Linked DNA regions of Ilumatobacter coccineus YM16-304. The protein of the gene in region 1 interacts with the protein of each later gene in a pairwise test. Links are inferred from orthologs where the notes say so. Each region holds a gene or a part of one and is shown in the gene's direction. Other genes may lie near its edges.

Region 1 (8,964 bases):
CGCGCACACCTCACCCCATCGGGCGATGTCGGGCAGCCAGTTGAGCGCGCCGACGCCGGTGTAGACGAGGTCGAACTGCTCGCCGCCGAGCGCGTCGACCGCGTCGTACACGTTCGACTCGACGAACGTTCCGGGGGTGTCGACCGACGCGAACAACTCCCGGGCCGCGTCGAGCGACGCTTCCGACTGATCGAGCCCCACGACGTCGGCGCCGAGCCGGGCCAACGACAACGTGTCGGTTCCGATGTGGCACTGCAGGTGCACCGCGCGCAGTCCGGCGATGTCGCCGAGGTACTGCCGATCGAAGTCGACCACGTCGCTGAGCAACGCCCGATCGTCACGAAAGCGATCGAGGCGATACCCGGTCGACCCTCGCGCGTGCAATCGAGCCCGGTCGTCCCAGTTCAGCCGGTTCGCCTCGATGTACCCCTCGTTCGCCATCCACCACGTTCGCACACCACTTCACCCGCTTTGCCCCTCGATTCCGTCACCGATGACGGATCTGAGGGGCAAAGCAGTTCAGACGGGTTTCTTTGGGGGGCGGTGAGGAGTGGTCTCGGTCACATGTCGTTGCGACGTAGCGATATGTCGCTATAGTAACGACATATCGATAATGAAATCGATAGTCTGTACCGAAATGGAGACCTGAATGGGACAGCACCACACCGCTCCCGAACGAGGAGCGTTCTCAGAACGAGGAACCGGTCGAGGCCGCGGACGCCGAAAGATGCGTCGCTGGAACGACTCGGACCACGAACGAAAGGGGGGCCACATGCGCCACCACGAACACTCACCACACAGCCGAGGCGGACGCCATCGGGCCCGTCGGGGCGCGATCGTGACCGCTGCGCTGCTGCTGCTCGACGAGCGGCCGATGCACGGCTACGAACTCATCACCGAACTCGAGGCACGCAGCGACGGTCGCTGGCGGCCCAGCCCCGGCACGATGTACCCCGCACTCAACCGGATGGAAGAGCGAGGCCTCGTCGACGTCGAAGAGATCGACGGCAAGCGACAGTTCAGCCTCACCGAGGCCGGCCGAACGCGGGTCGCCGAATACCGCGACGCCAAGAGCGACGATGAGCCGGCGCCCTGGGACGACAACGGACACGGCGAGCGCGGCGATCTCCGCGGCGCCATGGCCGAACTCGTCGGCCAAGCACGTCAGATCGGCCGCTTCGGCACGCCCGAGCAGGTCGAGCAGGCGAAGTCGGTACTGGCCGACACCAAGCGCAAGCTCTACGCCATCCTCGCCGCCGAGCCCGACGAGCCGGCCGAGCCGGGCGACGCCGAGTGAACGACCGGACGGTTTGTCTCTGAGACAAACCGTCCGGGGTCAGACGGGGTCGGGACGCGCGCCGGGGTTGGGGCCCTCGGTGCGCGTCTTCTTCAATTCGAAGAAGCCGTCGACGTCCATCATCGCCACCAGCGCATCCCACATCTTCAGCGAGTCGTCGCCGGTCGGCACCTTCGTGATGACCGGGCCGAAGTAGCCGACGCGCTCGCCGCGCGAGTTCTTCATCGCGATGATCGGCGTGCCGACGTCGTTGCCGACGAGGCCGAGGCCGTCGTCCATCGCCGCTTGGATCGCCGGGTCCCACTGCTCGTCGGTGGCGGCCGATGCGAACGACGTGTCGAGCCCGACGGCCTCGAGTGCCTCGGCGACCTCGAAGTCGCGGTTGCCGTCGTGGTGGAGGCGTGCGCCGAGTTCCCAGTAGAGCTTGAACACGTCGTGGTTGCCCTGCTCGGGCGACTCGGCGGCCGCTCGCATGGCTTCCATCACTCGCAGGTGGCCGTGGGTCTGCTCCGCCGCCGTGCGGTACTCCGAACCCTCGGGCGGGTCGTTCTTGAACAGCAGGCTGATCGAGCGCCACGTGACGGAGATGTCACGGTGTGGCACCACCTCGTCGACGACCCAACGGGCCGTCGCCCAGCAGAACGGGCAGGCGGGGTCGATCCAGAACTCGATCTCGGTCGTCGTGTCACTCATGCGTCGAGCCTCGCAGCGTGAGTCGGCGGTGCAAACGGTCGAGCTTCGAAACTTCCTCGAACGGCCTTCCGCCCTCAGCCCGAGCCCGGCGGTCGGGCTCGCTCGTCACCGACGTTTGCGGGCCCGGTGGTCGGCCGTGTGTGTGCGGCTCGCGCAGCGCGGATCGGAGCAGAAGCGCTTCGATCGGTTGCGCGTGGCGTCGTAGAAGAGTCGTTCGCAGTCGTCGGCGCCGCATCGACCGAAACGGATGGTGCCATTGTCGCAGATCTCCTGCGCGAGCGCCATGAGCAGGTCGGCCATCACCTGGTCGTCGAACTTGGCGGTGGCCGGCGTCCAGTGGATGTGATGTCCGACGCCTCCGTGGTCGACGATCGACGGGGTGATCGGGATCTCGATCAGTTCCTCGGTGACCTTCGCAGCCGCGGTGTCGATGTCGAGATCGGGCAGCTCGGTGAGGAACGGGGTCATCGCCGCGATGCGCTGCGTGACGCGCTGCACCGATGCTTCCGAGGCCTCGGCGGCACGGCTGAAGCCGGCGTCGTCGAGCGTCGACCGGGTGTCGGACGACTCGTCGGTGAGTCCGTTGGAGAGTTCGAGCAGCGTCTCCAGGGTGATGCGCGCTTCCGACTCTGTGACCGATGCGACGTACATGCCTGCATTCTATGCCCGAATGATGTTGCGTGCGGAGCTAAAACGCGTTAGACCCTTACGAGTTGTAATGACCTAACGCGGTAACGCTCATCACAAGGAGTTCCCAACATGACGATCCTGATCATCACCCTCGTCGTGATCGCCAACATTCTCGGGTCTGCCATGGCGTACCCGCAGGCGGCGAAACTGCTGCGTACTGGCAACCCCGAAGGCGTGTCCGCCATCTGGGCGGGCGTGAGCGTGTCGATGAACCTCTGGTGGCTCGTGTACGGCATCGCCAACTCGCTGTGGGGTCTCGTCCCGACATCTGCGATCGCCACCGCGCTGTACGCGGTGATCGTCGTGGCCTTCGTCCGTTCGGTCGGCCGGAGTGCCTTCGGCGGCTTGGCCTTCGGTGCCCTCGTCTTCGGCCTGGTGCCGCTGCCCGTGCTGCTCGTCGCCGGGTGGAGCGCCGCAGGCGTCACCATCGGCCTGTGCTACGGCATGCAGCTCTTCCCGGCGGTGGTCGCGGCGTTCCGCACGACCGATCTGTCCGGCGTCGCCGCCGGCACGTGGATCATGGCCTGGATCGAAGGAGCGATCTGGGGCGCGTACGGTCTGTTCGTCGTCGACGGGGCCCTGCTGATCGGCGGCGTGGCGGGCGTGCTGATGGCGTCGCTGATGCTCGCTCGCCTCACGATGACCGGCCACCGTCCGCTGGATTTGCGCCGGGCGAGCCTCGTCTCGGCCTGACCCCGTAAGGGTTCGAGCAAATCGCAACAGCTGCTGACACATCGACGCGACGCGCGGTTCGCGCAATCCCTGACTAGGCTGATTTGGGTCAACGTGAGTCAATAGAGGGCTCCAGAACACAAGGAGCCGGAATGGCTACAGGCATCGTGAAGTTCTTCAATGACGAGAAGGGCTTTGGTTTCATCACTCCCGACGAGGGCGGCAACGACGTCTTCGTTCACTACTCCAACATCGTTGGATCAGGCCGTCGGTCGTTGAACAACGACGCGAAGGTCGAGTTCGAAGTAGCCCCCGGCCGCAAGGGTCCAGAAGCCGTCGACGTCAAAGAAATCTGATCTGAGAGGAGGCGGTTCTGCATGGCATCAAGCCCGCAGAGTTACCAGAAACGCCAGCGTGAACTTCGCAAGAAGGAGCGCAAGGCAGAGAAGCAGGCAATCCGACATGGTCGCAGCGCGGCCAAGAAGGAAGAGGGCGATGATGGCCCCGACGAAGATGCGCTGCTCGAGGAATTTCGCATTCTCAACGAGAAGTTCGCCGCAGGTGAAGTCGTCGAAGAAGACTTCGAATACCGCAAGGCGGAGATCTTCCACCAGATGGGTCTCGGCGAAGCGCCGGAGCCCCGCGAATCTGACAGCGAGGAAACTGCCGACGTAGAGGCCTAGCCACTACGAAGTCAGCGCCCGCGCTCGACATCGAAACGAAGGCCTCCGGTTGCGACCGGGGGCCTTCGTCGTTTTCGGCCCTGCGCCCGCGCGCGCTGACTCGACACGGCACCGCGCCGAGCCTCTACGTTGCCCACATGTCTGCTCCCGAGTTCGGCGCCACTTCGACCACCGACGAGGTCCTTGCCGACGTCGATCTCTCCGGCGAGGTCGCCGCGGTGACCGGGGCATCCGGTGGCCTCGGGCTCGAGACGGCTCGCGCCTTGGCCGCTCGGGGAGCGCACGTGGTGCTCGCCGCCCGCAACCCCGACAAGCTCGCCGACGCCGTGGACACCATCACGGCTCAGCATCCCGGTGCGTCGCTCGACACGATCGTGCTCGACCTGGCCGACATCGGGAGCTGTCGCCGGGCGGCCGTCGAGCTGCTCACCCGTGTCGACCGACTCGATCTGCTCGTCAACAACGCCGGTGTGATGTGCACGCCGTTCGGACACACGGCCGACGGTTTCGAGATGCAGACCGGTACGAATCATCTGGGTCACATGGCGTGGACGATCCCGCTGATCGACCTGCTCACGCGGTCGTCTCCGGCCCGGATCATCAACCTCTCGTCGGCGGGTCATCGCTTCGGTGATGTCGACCTCGACGACCTGAACTGGGAGTCGCGGGAGTACGACGAGTGGGCGGCGTACGGACAGTCGAAGACCGCCAACGTCTTGTTCAGCGTCGAGCTCGAGCGTCGCTTCGGCCCGATGGGCGTGCACGCCGTTGCGGTCCATCCGGGTGGCATCCACACCGACCTCGGTCGGCACATGACGCCAGACCTGCTCGCTGAGATCGGTGCGAAGATCGAGCAGAGCAACCCGGGTGGTTTCGACTGGAAGACCATCCCACAGGGGGCGGCCACCACGGTGTGGGCGGCCACCACGCCGGAGTTCGCCGAGCGGGGCGGCGTGTACTGCGAGGACTGCCACGTCGCCGCGATCGATGACGGAGGCGGCAGCGAGGGAGTGCTCGGCTACGCGCTCGACCCGGAACGCGCCGCTGCGCTGTGGGACCGGTCGATGCAGCTCCTCGCCACCGTCTGACCCACCGGACGGTTTGTCTCAGAGACAAACCGTCCGGTCGGGGCTCACGGGGTCGTGGTGGTCGTCGTCGGGACCGTGGTCGTCGTGGTCGTGGTGGTGGTTGTCGTCGTCGTGGTGGTGATGTCGAGGCGCTCGATGAACAACACGGTCACCTGATCGCTCGGGTCGATGATCTCCTCGATGCCGTCGACCAGATCGGTCGCGTCGGGCAGCGTCGGGCCGGCGACTTCGATGACGGCCTGTTCGCCGTCGAAGGAGGTCGACAGGATCGTGACGTCGGCGACGTCGGCCCACGCTCGGGCGAGCACGTCGATGCTGTTCGCCACCTGCTCGTCGGGGGTCGGCGGTGACTCGACGTCGACGGTCTCGCGGGCGACCCAGGTGAGCGTGACGCTGAGGGTCTCGTCGAGGCGTTCGTCGAGCAGCAGCGTCAGCGACTCGAGCGGCGGCGCACTGCCCACGCCACTCGCATCGAGGAACACGACACCGTCTTGGATCGAGAGCGCGTCGCGGCGGCCCGACACGGCGTCGGCCTCGGACAACCAGTCGTCGACGATTGCCTCCACCTCGCTCAGCAGGCGTTCTTCGTCGGACACGATCGTGGTGGTCGGGGGCAGCGTGGTGGTGGTGACCGCACGCTCCACGCGGTCCCATTCGACCGACACGACCTGGTCGGCGCCGAACTCTGCTTGCAGGTCGTCGGCGAGGCTCTGTGAATCGATGGCGGTCTCGAAGCTGCGCACTCCGACGGTGATGCGTTTGTTCTCCTCGTCGAAGCTGATCGTCGGGTCGGATCGAACGTCGACCGCGTCGAGCCACTCGTTGACGATGTCACGAGCCTGGATCTCGCGCTCGGATGCTTCGACGGCCGTGGTCGAGGCCTGGTACAGCGGAATCGCAATGGCGATCACCACCGCTCCGACTGCGGCAGCGGCGAGCGAACTGCGTCGGATCGTGTTGGCCAGCCGTCGTGGTGGCACGAAGCCGGTGATGACGAAGACGATCGCCCCGGCGAGGATGATCGCCGCGAGGTTGGTCGTGTAGAGCAGCATCGCTCCCCGTGCGAACGTGGCGTTGCCGTCTTGCAGGGCGATGCCGACGGTGCCCAGCGGCGGCACGAGGGCCACGGCCACGGCGACGCCCGGCAGCGACGACGACGCGTCCTTGCGAACCGTGGCGTACGCACCTGCGGCGCCCGCGCCGAGCGCGACCACGAGGTCGCGGATGTCGGGCGCGACGCGACTCGTCACCTCGTTCGGGAGTTCGCCGCGCACGAACATCGCAGCCAGCACGTACGACAATGCGATCGAACCGGCGGTGGCCAGGCCGACGATCGCGAGGGCTCGGAGCGACTTCTTGAACAGCGCCATCGCGAGGCACGCGGCAGCGGCGAGCACCGGCTGCATCAGCGGCGCGAGCAGCATGGCGCCGATCACAACGGCGGCGGAGTCGGCCGAGAGCCCCATCACGGCGACGATCACCGACAGGGTCAGCATGGTGGAGAAACGGAAACCCCAGTGCTCCTGCTTCTTGATCGCCAGTTCGCCCATGATGCGCTGACGTTCCTCGGAGTCGAGGTGGCGGTGCCACCACGCTCGCGTGCGCTGCCGGAGTACACCGAGGCTCGGGTCGTCGGTGGTGTCGGTGACGCGCTCCTCGGCGACTCGCTTGGCCTCTTCGATCTTGGCGCTGCGGTCGATCTCGCGTGTCGGGTCGTCGGCGTCGTCGATCGTGCCGCTCCGCGAGGAGTCGGGGAGCAGAGGGTCGCCGCCGGTCACGCCCGGATCTTATGGCTCGCGCTTGCCCGGTTGTGGCCGTCTGTCGGATTGGTGTGCAGCGTCATGACGGCTGCGCCGGTCGCTCCTGGTCAGCGAGGGCGGGCGATCGCGGCGAAGGTGATCGCCGCGGCGTGGCCGACGTTGAGCGAGTCGACCTCGGGATGGATCGGGATGCGCACGCGATGCGTCGTGGCGCGCATCGTGGCGTCGGTGAGACCCGGCCCTTCGGCGCCGACGACGATCGCCAGTCGCCCGTCGGGTGGGCGCGACGCGGCGGCTTCCCAGAGGTCGACCGAGTCGGCGGCGGGAGTCATCGCCCAGGTCGTGAAGCCGGCCGCGTGGAGGCGCTCGAGGTCGTCGGGCCACGTCGTGGCGCGGGCCACCGGCATGTGCAAGACCTCACCCATCGACACCCGAACCGTGCGGCGGGAGTAGGGGTCGGTGCAGGTCGGGTCGAGGACGAGTGCGTCGATGCCGAGCGCTCGCGCGGCACGCGCGATCACACCGACGTTCTCGGCGTCGTTGAGACCTTCGAGCACGGCGACGGTGTTCCAGTTCGAGGCGGCGACGTCGTCGATGCTCGCGACCGGTCGACGTTGCGCCGACGCGACCACACCGCGGTGCAGGTCGAAACCGACCGCGGAGGCCATGAGGTCGCGGGTCATCACGTACAGCGGTGTGTCGCCGTCGGCGAGTCCGGGCACGCGTTCGGTGATCCGCTCGACGCGCGATGGGGTGACGAGCACCGAGCGGAGCTCGTGGCCGGAGTCGACGACGCGGTCGATCGAGACGTATCCCTCGGCGATGAAGAACTCGTCGCCTTCACGGTTGCGGCGCGCGGCCTGATCGTTGAGCAGGCAGTAGTCGTCGAGCCGTGGGTCGGCCGGGTCGTCGATCTCGATGATCACGAGCGTGACGATACGGCACGGTTGATCGATCAATGTTGACGGCGATCCTCCTGACGTGGTGGTGGGTGCTGGATACGTTCCGAGCATGAACGTGGATGCCGACCTCGCCGTGATCTCCCACCTCGTCGACGGCGACGACCAGCCACTGCCGCGTGTCGAGGTCACAGGCCCGCCGAGCATGGCCGCGAGTGCGTTCGACGTCGACCGAGCACTCGCCGCGTCGGCCGCGTACGCGGTGGCTGCGGCCGATCGCGTCGGCGGTCTCCGCGGAGGACCGGTGCCGACGCGGTCGATCGACCTCGAGCATCTCCTGGCGTTCTGCACCACGCATGTCGAGGTCGACGGCGAAGCGGTTCCGGCGTGGGCCGACCTGTCGGGCGTGTACGAAACGACCGATGGCCGCCACCTCCAGATCCACTGCAACTTCGATCATCACGCGACGGGCGTGGTGCAGCGACTCGGCTGTGCGTCGACGCGCGAGTCGGTGGCAGCTGCAATCGGCGAGCGCAACGCGTTCGAGTTGGAGGCGGCGTTGATCGCCGACGGCATGATCGCGGCGGTGGTGCGAACGCTCGACGAGTGGGCGGACCATCCGCATGCTCGGGCCACCGCAGACCTGCCGCTCGTGTCGGTCGAGCAGATCGCCGACGCGCCGCCCCGCGCGCTCGCCACCGGTTCCGATGCCGACGCGCCGCTGCGCGGCGTTCGCGTCGTCGACTGTTCGCGAGTGCTCGCCGGGCCGGTCGCCGGGCAGATGCTGGCCGGGGCAGGTGCCGACGTGATTCGTATCGGGGCCGAGCATCTGCCGTCGGTGCCGATCGGTGTGATGGCGACCGGATTCGGCAAGCGAAACGCCTACGCCGACATCGAAACCGACGCTGGACGGACCGCGTTGTGGGAGCTGCTGAGTGAGTCCGACGTGTGGATCGACGCATATCGACCCGGCGCGTTGGCGTCGCACGGTTTCACGCCGGAGCGAGTCGCGGCGGCTCGCCCCGGCATCGTCATCGTGCAGGTCTGCGCGTTCGACTGGGTCGGGCCATGGGCGGGGCGACGTGGCTTCGATTCGATCATCCAGTCGACGACCGGCGTGCGCGCGGCCGGCGGTGAATGGGCGGTCGGTGACGACGGTGAACCGGCAGGGGTTGGGCCGAT
Region 2 (8,986 bases), 750 kb from region 1 along the record:
CGACTTCTACGACCCGAACGCCGTCGACGCGAACTACGGCTACGGCGTGACGTACGCCGGCGGCGTCGACGAGTCGCCGTTCAATCTGCTCGATGCGGAATGCGTCGGCGAACCGATCGACTTCTGATGCTCCCACCGGCTGCGTCATCGGGTGTCTGACACCCGATGACGCAGCCGGCATGTCAGAGCATGAGTTGCATCACGGCCATGTCGAGCCACCTGCGATGCTTGCGTCCGACCTGGCGTTCGATGCCGACCAGCTCGAAGCCACACGCACGATGCAAGGCCAGCGAGGCCTCGCCCGACGCTTCGATCCGGGCGATCATCGAATGGAACCCCGAATCGCGAGCGACCTCGATCAGGTGGTCCATCATCGCTCGGCCGATTCCGCGTCCGCCGTGCGCTCGCGACACGTACACCGAGTTCTCGACCGTGGTGCTGTACGCGGCCCGCTCGCGGTAGGGCGACAACGACGCGAAGCCGACGACCGTACCGTGTTCTCGGCCGTGCTCTTGGTCGTCATCGTCGAGCTGGGCCACGACCGCCGAGAACGCTCCCGAGCGCTGCGCGATCCAGTCCTGCTGAGCTTCGAGCGTCCGTGGGACGAGGTCGAGCGTGGTCGTGTGATTCTCGACCTCGTGGTTGTAGATCGTGCGCATCGCCTCGGCGTCGTCGACGACAGCGAGGCGCACCCTGACCAGCGGCTGAGGCGATTCGGAGGGTGCGACGGACATCGCCTGTGAAACTACTGGGCAAACACCGCGCGAACGGCGAAAGTTCGCGGTGGTTGTTTCCGCCTCGCCGATACACTCTCGGGCTGGCCGCAACGCTGGAGCGGTCCCGAAGGTTGCCCCGGATCCCGGGACAGTCGGCGGAAACCACATAACCAGCAACGGCAGAATCGAGTGCTTCGGCGCTCGGTTGTGACGCCCTCTTAGCTCAGTCGGTAGAGCACAGCCATGGTAAGGCTGGTGTCGTGAGTTCGATTCTCACAGAGGGCTCGACCAAGTGGCCGGGGTGACCCGGTGACGAGTCAAATCACCGAACACGCAATCCCACACCATGTTTGGCGGCGTAGCTCAGCTGGTCAGAGCATCCGGCTCATAATCGGAAGGTCGTCGGTTCAAGTCCGACCGCCGCTACCAAATCAAGATCCCAATCACAGGAACCCTCAGGAGCGAGGAAAGCAATGAGCAAAGCAAAGTTCGAGCGGAACAAGCCGCACGTCAACATCGGCACCATGGGTCACATCGACCATGGCAAGACCACGCTCACGGCTGCGATCTCGAAGACGTTGTCTGATCGTGGTCTTGCGGATTTCACCGATTTCGAGGGCATCGACAAGGCGCCTGAGGAGAAGGCTCGTGGTATCACGATCTCGATTTCGCACATCGAGTACGAGACGGAGAACCGTCACTACGCGCACATCGACATGCCGGGTCACGCTGACTACATCAAGAACATGATCACGGGCGCGGCGCAGGTTGATGGTGCGATCCTGGTGGTTGCTGCGACTGATGGTCCGATGCCCCAGACGCGTGAGCACGTGCTGTTGGCTCGTCAGGTTGGTGTTCCGTACATCGTGTGTGCGCTCAACAAGTCCGACATGGTCGACGACGAAGAACTGTTGGAGCTCGTGGAGCTCGAGGTTCGTGAGTTGCTGACCGAGTACGAGTTCCCGGGTGATGATGCTCCGGTCGTGCATGTCTCGGCGCTGAAGGCGCTCGAGGGTGATGCGGATGCGCAGGAGAAGGTCATGGAGCTCATGGCTGCGTGTGATGCGTCGATTCCGAACCCTGAGCGTGATCTGGACAAGCCGTTCTTGATGCCGATCGAGGACGTGTTCACGATCACGGGTCGTGGCACGGTCGTGACGGGCAAGGTCGAGCAGGGCATTGTTCACACTGGTGATGAGATCGAGATCGTTGGTTTGCGTGACACGCAGAAGACGACGTGTACGGGTGTGGAGATGTTCCGCAAGCTGCTCGATGAGGGTCAGGCTGGCGACAACATTGGTGCGTTGCTTCGTGGTATCGACAAAGAGGACGTGGAGCGCGGTCAGGTGCTGTGCAAGCCCGGCAGCATCACGCCGCACACGAACTTCGATGGTCAGGTGTACATCTTGACCAAGGACGAGGGTGGCCGTCACAAGCCGTTCTTCAACAACTATCGTCCGCAGTTCTTCTTCCGGACCACGGACGTGACCGGGACGATCGAGTTGCCGTCGGGTACCGAGATGGTGATGCCTGGTGACAACGTCGAGATGACCGTCGAGTTGGGTAAGCCGATCGCGATGGACGAGGGTCTTCGTTTCGCCATTCGTGAAGGTGGCCGTACCGTCGGCGCCGGCCGCGTCACCAAGATCCACAAGTAATCAATTCGAACCAGTCAACGGCCGGCTCGGGTTCGCCCGGGCCGGCCGCTGTCTGTCATCCACCATTCGACTTCGAGTGTTGGAACTGCAAGTAAGAAAGCGAGGCCGTCATGGCCAAGAGTGACAAGCGGGTCAAGGTGACCCTCGAGTGCACCGACTGCAAGCGGCGCAACTACATCACGATGAAGTCCAAGGTGAACGATCGTGAGCGCCTCGAAATGCAGAAGTACTGCAGCAACGAGCGCAAGCACACCACACACAAAGAAACTCGCTGATCTACCTCTGCGGCCGTCATGCACCGACAACACGGTGTGCCGACGGCCGACGGTGAGTCTCTGGAGGCGCTGGTACCCTGGTGCCTCCTCCCAGAGGGCAGTAGCTCAGTTGGCTAGAGCATCGGTCTCCAAAACCGACGGTCGTGGGTTCGAGTCCCTCCTGCCCTGCCAGTAACCAACCATGCCTCGGCATGGATCGACGATCGAGAAATCGCAGACAACATCGTGTCATTGGACGACCTGAACCGCGAGCAGAAGCGCCAGCTGAAGAAGATGGGCGCGCTCAACGACGAGGGCAAGGCTCAGCGCGCCCCGCGCCAGCAGCCCAAGAAGCGTCAGGACCGGGTCGGTGTTCGTCAGTACCTCAGCGAAGTTCGCGATGAAATGCGCAAGGTCGCGTGGCCGAAGCGCCCCGAGGTCAAGCGGTATTCGATCATCGTCGTGATCACCGTCGTCATCTACACAGCGCTCGTCGGCGGTCTCGACTACCTGTTCGGCCTTCTGGGCGAATGGTTCTACGAACAGAAATCCTGATTGACATGACCGACAACAACAGCAACAGCCTCGCCGACCTGGCAGCGCAGCTCGAAGCAGCGAGCGCCGCCGTCGACGACTCCACCGCCTCGATGGAAGGTGCTGCCGCGGCCCTCACCGAGGAGCCGTCGGTCGACGACGTCCCCGACGAGCAAGACCTCACCGTCAGCGCCAGCGACGAAGCCGTCACCGCCGACGCGGTCAGCGATCTCCTCCCGACCGGCGACGCCGTCATCAGTGACGGCAACGAAGACCTCGTCGCCGCCGACAGCATGTCGAAAGACAGCGCTGCCGACCTGCTCCCGACCGGCACCGCCAACGTCGACGCCGACAGTGACGAAGCTGCCACCGCGGACGACCAGGCCACCGACGACGCAACCGCGGACGCGAGCGATGACAGCAAGTCGGAGGGCGACGCCGGAAGCGCCGGCGACGAGTCTGCCTCGTCGGACGACGACGCTCAGGCAGCAGAAGCTGACGCAGAGGCCGACGACGTCGAAGAAGTTCCGTACGACGACCCGAACAAGCGCCCCGGCAAGTGGTTCGTGGTCCACACGCAGAGCGGCTACGAGAAGAAGGTCACGGCCAACCTCAACGCTCGCATCCAGTCGATGAACATGGAAGACAAGATCTACGAGATCGTCATCCCCATGGAGGAAGTCGACGAGTACAAGAACGGCAAGAAGCAGACCGTCATGAAGAAGGTCTTCCCGGGCTACCTGCTCGTGCGTTGCCGGATGGACGACGAGTCCTGGTACTGCGTGCGCAACACGCCGGGCATCACCGGCTTCGTCGGCCAGGCTGCCAAGGGCCAGAAGCCCACGCCGCTCTCACGTCGTGAAGTCAAGACCTTCCTGTCGCCCAAGACCGAAGGCGTCGAAGCCGCACCTCGTCGCAAGGCGAAGCTCGACTACGAAGAGGGCGAGAGCGTTCGCGTGAAGGAAGGCCCGTTCGCCGACTTCACCGGCGAGATCGCCGAGATCAATGCAGACCATATGAAGCTGAAGGTGCTCGTCAACATCTTCGGTCGTGAAACCCTGGTGGAGATGGACTTCAGCCAGGTTGCCAAGCTCTGAGCGACCACGCTCCGAACCACGCAGCTTTCCTGCATCCACCCACCCCCTGACGAGAACACGAGAGAAGAAACATCATGGCCAAGAAGAAGGTTGCAGCGGTCGTCAAGATCCAGATCGAAGCCGGCAAGGCGAGCCCCGCTCCGCCCGTCGGTACCGCGCTCGGACCGCACGGCATCGCCATCATGGACTTCGTCAAGGCGTACAACGCCAAGACCGAAGACAAGGCTGGCACGGTCGTCCCGACCGAGATCACGATCTACGAAGACCGCACGTTCGACTTCATCCTCAAGACCCCGCCGGCGTCGACGCTGATCCGCGCGGCCGCTGGTCTCGAGAAGGCAGCGAACAACCCGGGTTCCGAGGTCGCTGGCTCGATCACTCCGGCTCAGGTCAAGGAGATCGCCGAGATCAAGATGCCCGATCTCAACGCGAACGACATCGAAGCTGCCATGCTGCAGATCGAAGGCACCGCTCGCTCCATGGGGATCGAAGTCGGCTGACGCCGGCCGACGGCTTCGCCGTCGACAGCGACTCCGTCGCTGTCGCTGCTTTCTCGGACCTGACGGTCCGAAGCGCCTTCGGCGCTGACGGAGATCCGGTCGCAGTTTGCACTCGATCGGGCCTCCGCCTCCAACGAATACCGAACACCATTTTCAACCACCACAGTCTCGACCGGGAACACCTCGACCGGCGGACTCACCACTGAGGGAGACACACCATGTCCGGCAAGAAATACGACGACGCACTCAAGACGTTCGATCGTGACCACTTCTACGCACCCGTCGAAGGCGTGACGCACGCCAAGAACACGGCCACCGCCAAGTTCGACGAGTCGATCGACCTCGTCATCCGTCTCGGCGTCGACCCCCGCAAGGCCGACCAGATGGTGCGTGGCACCGTGGCGCTTCCCGCAGGCACCGGCAAAGACGTCCGCGTCGCCGTGTTCGCCGCTGGTGAGCAGGCCGACGCCGCCCGCGAAGCCGGAGCCGACATCGTCGGCTCCGACGATCTGCTCGAGCAGGTCGAAGGCGGCATGATGGACTTCGATCTCGTCATCGCAGCCCCCGACATGATGCCGCTCGTCGGTCGTCTCGGCCGCCAGCTCGGCCCCCGTGGCCTCATGCCCAACCCGAAGACCGGCACCGTCACCCCCGACGTCGGCAAGGCCGTCGAAGAGTTCAAGGGCGGCAAGGTCGAGTACCGCACCGACCGTTACGGCAACGTGCAGGTCCCGATCGGCAAGGCGAGCTTCGAGGTCGACAAGCTGGCCGAGAACTTCTACGCCGTCATCGAAGAGCTCAACCGTGCCAAGCCAGCATCGGCGAAGGGCCGCTACATCCAGAAGGTGACCACCTCGGCCACCATGGGCCCGGGTGTCCGCATCGACATCCAGCGCCTCAAGAAGAGCCTCGACTGATCACACGCTGATCACGACCTGATCTTTCGAGATCCCGGCCGGTTGCTGCACAGCGCAGCGACCCGCCGGGATCTCTGCGTTTTCGGCCAACCCGGCCGCATCGCTCCGGGCTGTGTGGTCAGGTTGGCGTTCTTGTTGGTCGGCTGTTATCGGCGGTTCGTTACAACGAACGTCATGTTGACTCGACGACGCCACGGGCGCGCTCGCCTGGCCATTGCCACCGTGCTCGGTCTCCTCGCCACTCTCGTGGTCACGGTTGCCGCTCCACCGGCCGGGGTGGTCCAGGCCGTCCCCGCCCCCACGTCGCCGCTTCCGTCGTGTGTCTACGACGAGAACGACAACGCTGGTCTCGGCTGCGCACCCGGCGAGCTGGGTGGCATCGCGACGGGAACCTTCGCATCCGACTCGTCGTTCGTCATCGATGCCGGCGAGATCGGCTTCGCGCCGTGCGCCAGCTACGTGTCGACCGGGTGCTACTACGAGGTGTACTCCCCGTCGATCGTCCGGTGCGTGTACCTGTACGACAACGACCCGACCGACGTTCGGTCGTGCTCGGGAAGCTTCAGCACGTCTGGGTCGGTCGGCACCTACTCGGCGCAGCGTCAGGGCTCGTGCCGAGGCGAGCTGGGGAGCACCTACGCAGCCGGAGGGCCGACAGAGGACACGTTCTGGACGGTGCGCGGCCCGGTCGCGGCTCGGTGCGAATTCTACATCGACACCGTCGACATCGATCGGCTCGCCGGCCCCACCTTCCTGCTGGCGAGCGCCTCGGTCGACGAATGCATCGAGCCGGGCAACGGCTATGGCTGCGACGAGTACTGGGCCACGCTCGAGCGGCACACCCGCTACGGCTGGATCCCGGTCGAAGGTGACCTGGCACCTCGCGCGTCGTTCGAACCGGATCAGCTCGGGAACAGCCTCAGCTATCGCATGGACAACACGTCGATCCCATTCGACGGGCCGACGACCTACGAATGGGACTTCGGTGACGGCTCGGCGGTCGTCCAAGGCTCCGAGCCCACACACGTCTACGACGCGCTGGGGAACTACCGCGTGACGCTCACGATGCGCGGTGCACAGGAGGGGCAGGTACTCACCGCGTCGGAGTGGATCGACATCGCGGCTCCCGACCTCCGGCTGACGGTGTCGAATCCGGACGCTGAGTTCGGTCCCGGCAAAGACGGCAACCGCTACGACATCGGCGACGAATTCGACGTGCGGGTCCATCTGGAAGTCACCGACGGCGTCGGGAACCTGCGACAGGCGGCCCCCGTCGACAATCTGCTCTCGCTCCCAGCTCAGTTCGAGTTCGTCGGCACACCGCCGAATCTGTCCCCGAAGACGTACGAAGTCGGGGACACCGACGAATTCGAGGTGCGCGTGCGAGCCATCGCCGCTGGGCGCGCAACGATTCGGTCCGTCTGGAACGCCAACGACATCCTCGGCGATCCGGCAGGACCGTGGACCGGGTCGTTCGAGACGAGTGTCAACGGACTGCAGGTCACCATCGAGGCCGACCCCGACTCCTCGAAACTCGAAGACACCAACGATGACGGCATCATCGACGAGAACGACGAAAACTTCGTCGATGTCGACGTGACCGTGAAGAACGTGACCGAACAGCCGATCACCGATGTGGGGAAGGGCCCGCTGATCGTCACGTCGCAGACCGACGACCTGTTCGTGCAGTTCATCGAGATCGCAGCACCCGTCGACGATCCCGGCACGACACCCGACGAGTCGAACTTCGGTGACCTCGCGCCCGACGAGGAGAAGACCCTCACCTGGAGCTACCGCGCCGACGAACAGCTGAAGGTCGAGTTGTCGATGCTCGTCACGGGCAACGCGGCGGGCGCGACGGTGACCGGGCGAGGAACCGAGACGGTCAAAGTCGTCGACCAGGTCATGCTCGAAGTGCGAATCGACGTGGTCGAGAGCCAGAGCTTCCGGTCCGGCGCACCGGTGCGCATCAACGGCAACTTCACGAACGTCACCGACGACGCCGACGAGCCCGAGACGATCTCGTTCGTGATCGGACCGTCGTACGGCCCCGCATTCGAGGGCACGAGTTACGAACTGAACGCCGGCGGCGGGTTCTTCGGAGCGGGCGGCGCCAGCGCCACCGGAATCACGGCGTTCGAACTGGCTCCCGGAGCGTCGATCGACCTCGTCGCTGTGGCCGAGACGATGGAGGCGACGGTGTCGTCCGGATTCCGCGTCGAGTACAACGCGCTCGTCTCGGTCAAAGAGGTGGCCGAGGGCGGCGCCGTTTCATGGACGCCGATGGACGAGTTCGTCATCGACTTCATCGACGACGACGGCTTCGACCGCAAGCACGACGTCACGCTCGGGCGCGTGCCCGAACCGGAGCAGGAACCGACGAACTTCATCACGTGCGACGAGGACCTCCTCTGGGCGGCGGAGTACGTCGGCTGCAAGCTCGTCCGTGGCGTCGAGACCGCCGCTCGAGGATTCGGTTCGCTCGCGCAGATCGCATGGACACTCGCGAAGGCTCCCGCCGCGGCGTATGGATGGATGCTCGGAACGACGTTCGCGTACCTCGAGAGCGACTCGGCCGCCCGCCAAGCCATCGTGTCGGAGATCGTCGCCGAAATGGAAGCGATGTGGCACGCCGGCGTCGAAGCAGTCCGCAACGTGTCGCTGGCCCAGCTGGGCGCCATGGTCGGCGAGGCGATCGACAGCGCGATCACGCGCCTGGTGGCGGCCTGGGAGCGCGGTGCGACGGCGTTCCTCGGTGAGGTCGCCGAGATCGCGGGCGAGAACATCGACATGGTGTTCGAAGCGCTCGTCGCCGCTCGTGCCGTCGCGAAGGTGTCGCGAGCGGTCGCAGCGGGCGAGGGACCGATCCGCACCAAGTTGCAGCAGGCGTGGGCCGAGCGTGCCAACAAGGCGTTCGACGAGGTCGACGACGTCATCGCATCGAAGGGACACCGGGCCGTTCCCGAGAGCAACGTGATGCCCGCCGGACTCGATGTGACGACCCACGCACGGATCTGGCGCGACAGCTACGGACTGAGCGCCGACAACTTCCGCATGCTCGCAGCGATCAGCAAGGAGTATGCGGTCAACATCATGTTCCGCTCGCGTTCGCCGAAGTCGATCCAGCTGATCGAGGACGGGATCGCGCTGCCGAAGCCGCAGGGCATCAAGGCGAAGGGGGTGAACGAGATCGACATGGACTTTCTCGACTACCCACGCAAGTACGACTCCAAGGTCGTGCACATGGAGCCGCCGATCCCGTTCATCCCCGATGCCGGAGCGCAGCGGCGTGCTGCTGAGCGCTATGCAG

Evidence for each region.
Region 2: the proteins of YM304_RS00560 (region 1) and rplA interact in binary tests that used the Escherichia coli proteins (3 or more experiments, as listed by UniProt). The link is inferred for Ilumatobacter coccineus YM16-304 from one-to-one orthologs.

Annotation. Positions count from the first base shown.
Region 1 is NC_020520.1:125,901-134,864, forward strand. What follows is about bases 2,221-5,106. They hold YM304_RS00560 (cold-shock protein), read left to right. Parts: upstream 2,221-3,504; coding sequence 3,505-3,708; downstream 3,709-5,106. Other genes in these bases: YM304_RS00550 (CGNR zinc finger domain-containing protein), read right to left, coding at 2,221-2,641; YM304_RS00555 (hypothetical protein), read left to right, coding at 2,750-3,373; YM304_RS24460 (hypothetical protein), read left to right, coding at 3,730-4,035; YM304_RS00570 (SDR family NAD(P)-dependent oxidoreductase), read left to right, coding at 4,173-5,106. Also shown: YM304_RS00535 (class I SAM-dependent methyltransferase), read right to left, coding at 1-441; YM304_RS00540 (PadR family transcriptional regulator), read left to right, coding at 839-1,297; YM304_RS00545 (mycothiol-dependent nitroreductase Rv2466c family protein), read right to left, coding at 1,337-1,990; more of YM304_RS00550, read right to left, coding at 2,096-2,220; more of YM304_RS00570, read left to right, coding at 5,107-5,123; YM304_RS21610 (DUF389 domain-containing protein), read right to left, coding at 5,168-6,901; YM304_RS00580 (TrmH family RNA methyltransferase), read right to left, coding at 6,991-7,809; YM304_RS00585 (CoA transferase), read left to right, coding at 7,895-8,964.
Region 2 is NC_020520.1:876,197-885,182, forward strand. The notes cover bases 3,919-6,826. They hold rplA (50S ribosomal protein L1), read left to right. Parts: upstream 3,919-4,977; coding sequence 4,978-5,676; downstream 5,677-6,826. Other genes in these bases: nusG (transcription termination/antitermination protein NusG), read left to right, coding at 3,919-4,259; rplK (50S ribosomal protein L11), read left to right, coding at 4,331-4,759; YM304_RS03990 (PKD domain-containing protein), read left to right, coding at 5,851-6,826. Also shown: YM304_RS24535 (VWD domain-containing protein), read left to right, coding at 1-127; YM304_RS03940 (GNAT family N-acetyltransferase), read right to left, coding at 183-734; tuf (elongation factor Tu), read left to right, coding at 1,190-2,374; rpmG (50S ribosomal protein L33), read left to right, coding at 2,485-2,649; preprotein translocase subunit SecE, read left to right, coding at 2,881-3,183; more of nusG, read left to right, coding at 3,189-3,918; more of YM304_RS03990, read left to right, coding at 6,827-8,986. UniProt on the Escherichia coli protein: One of the primary rRNA binding proteins, it binds very close to the 3'-end of the 23S rRNA. Forms part of the L1 stalk. It is often not seen in high-resolution crystal structures, but can be seen in cryo_EM and 3D reconstruction models.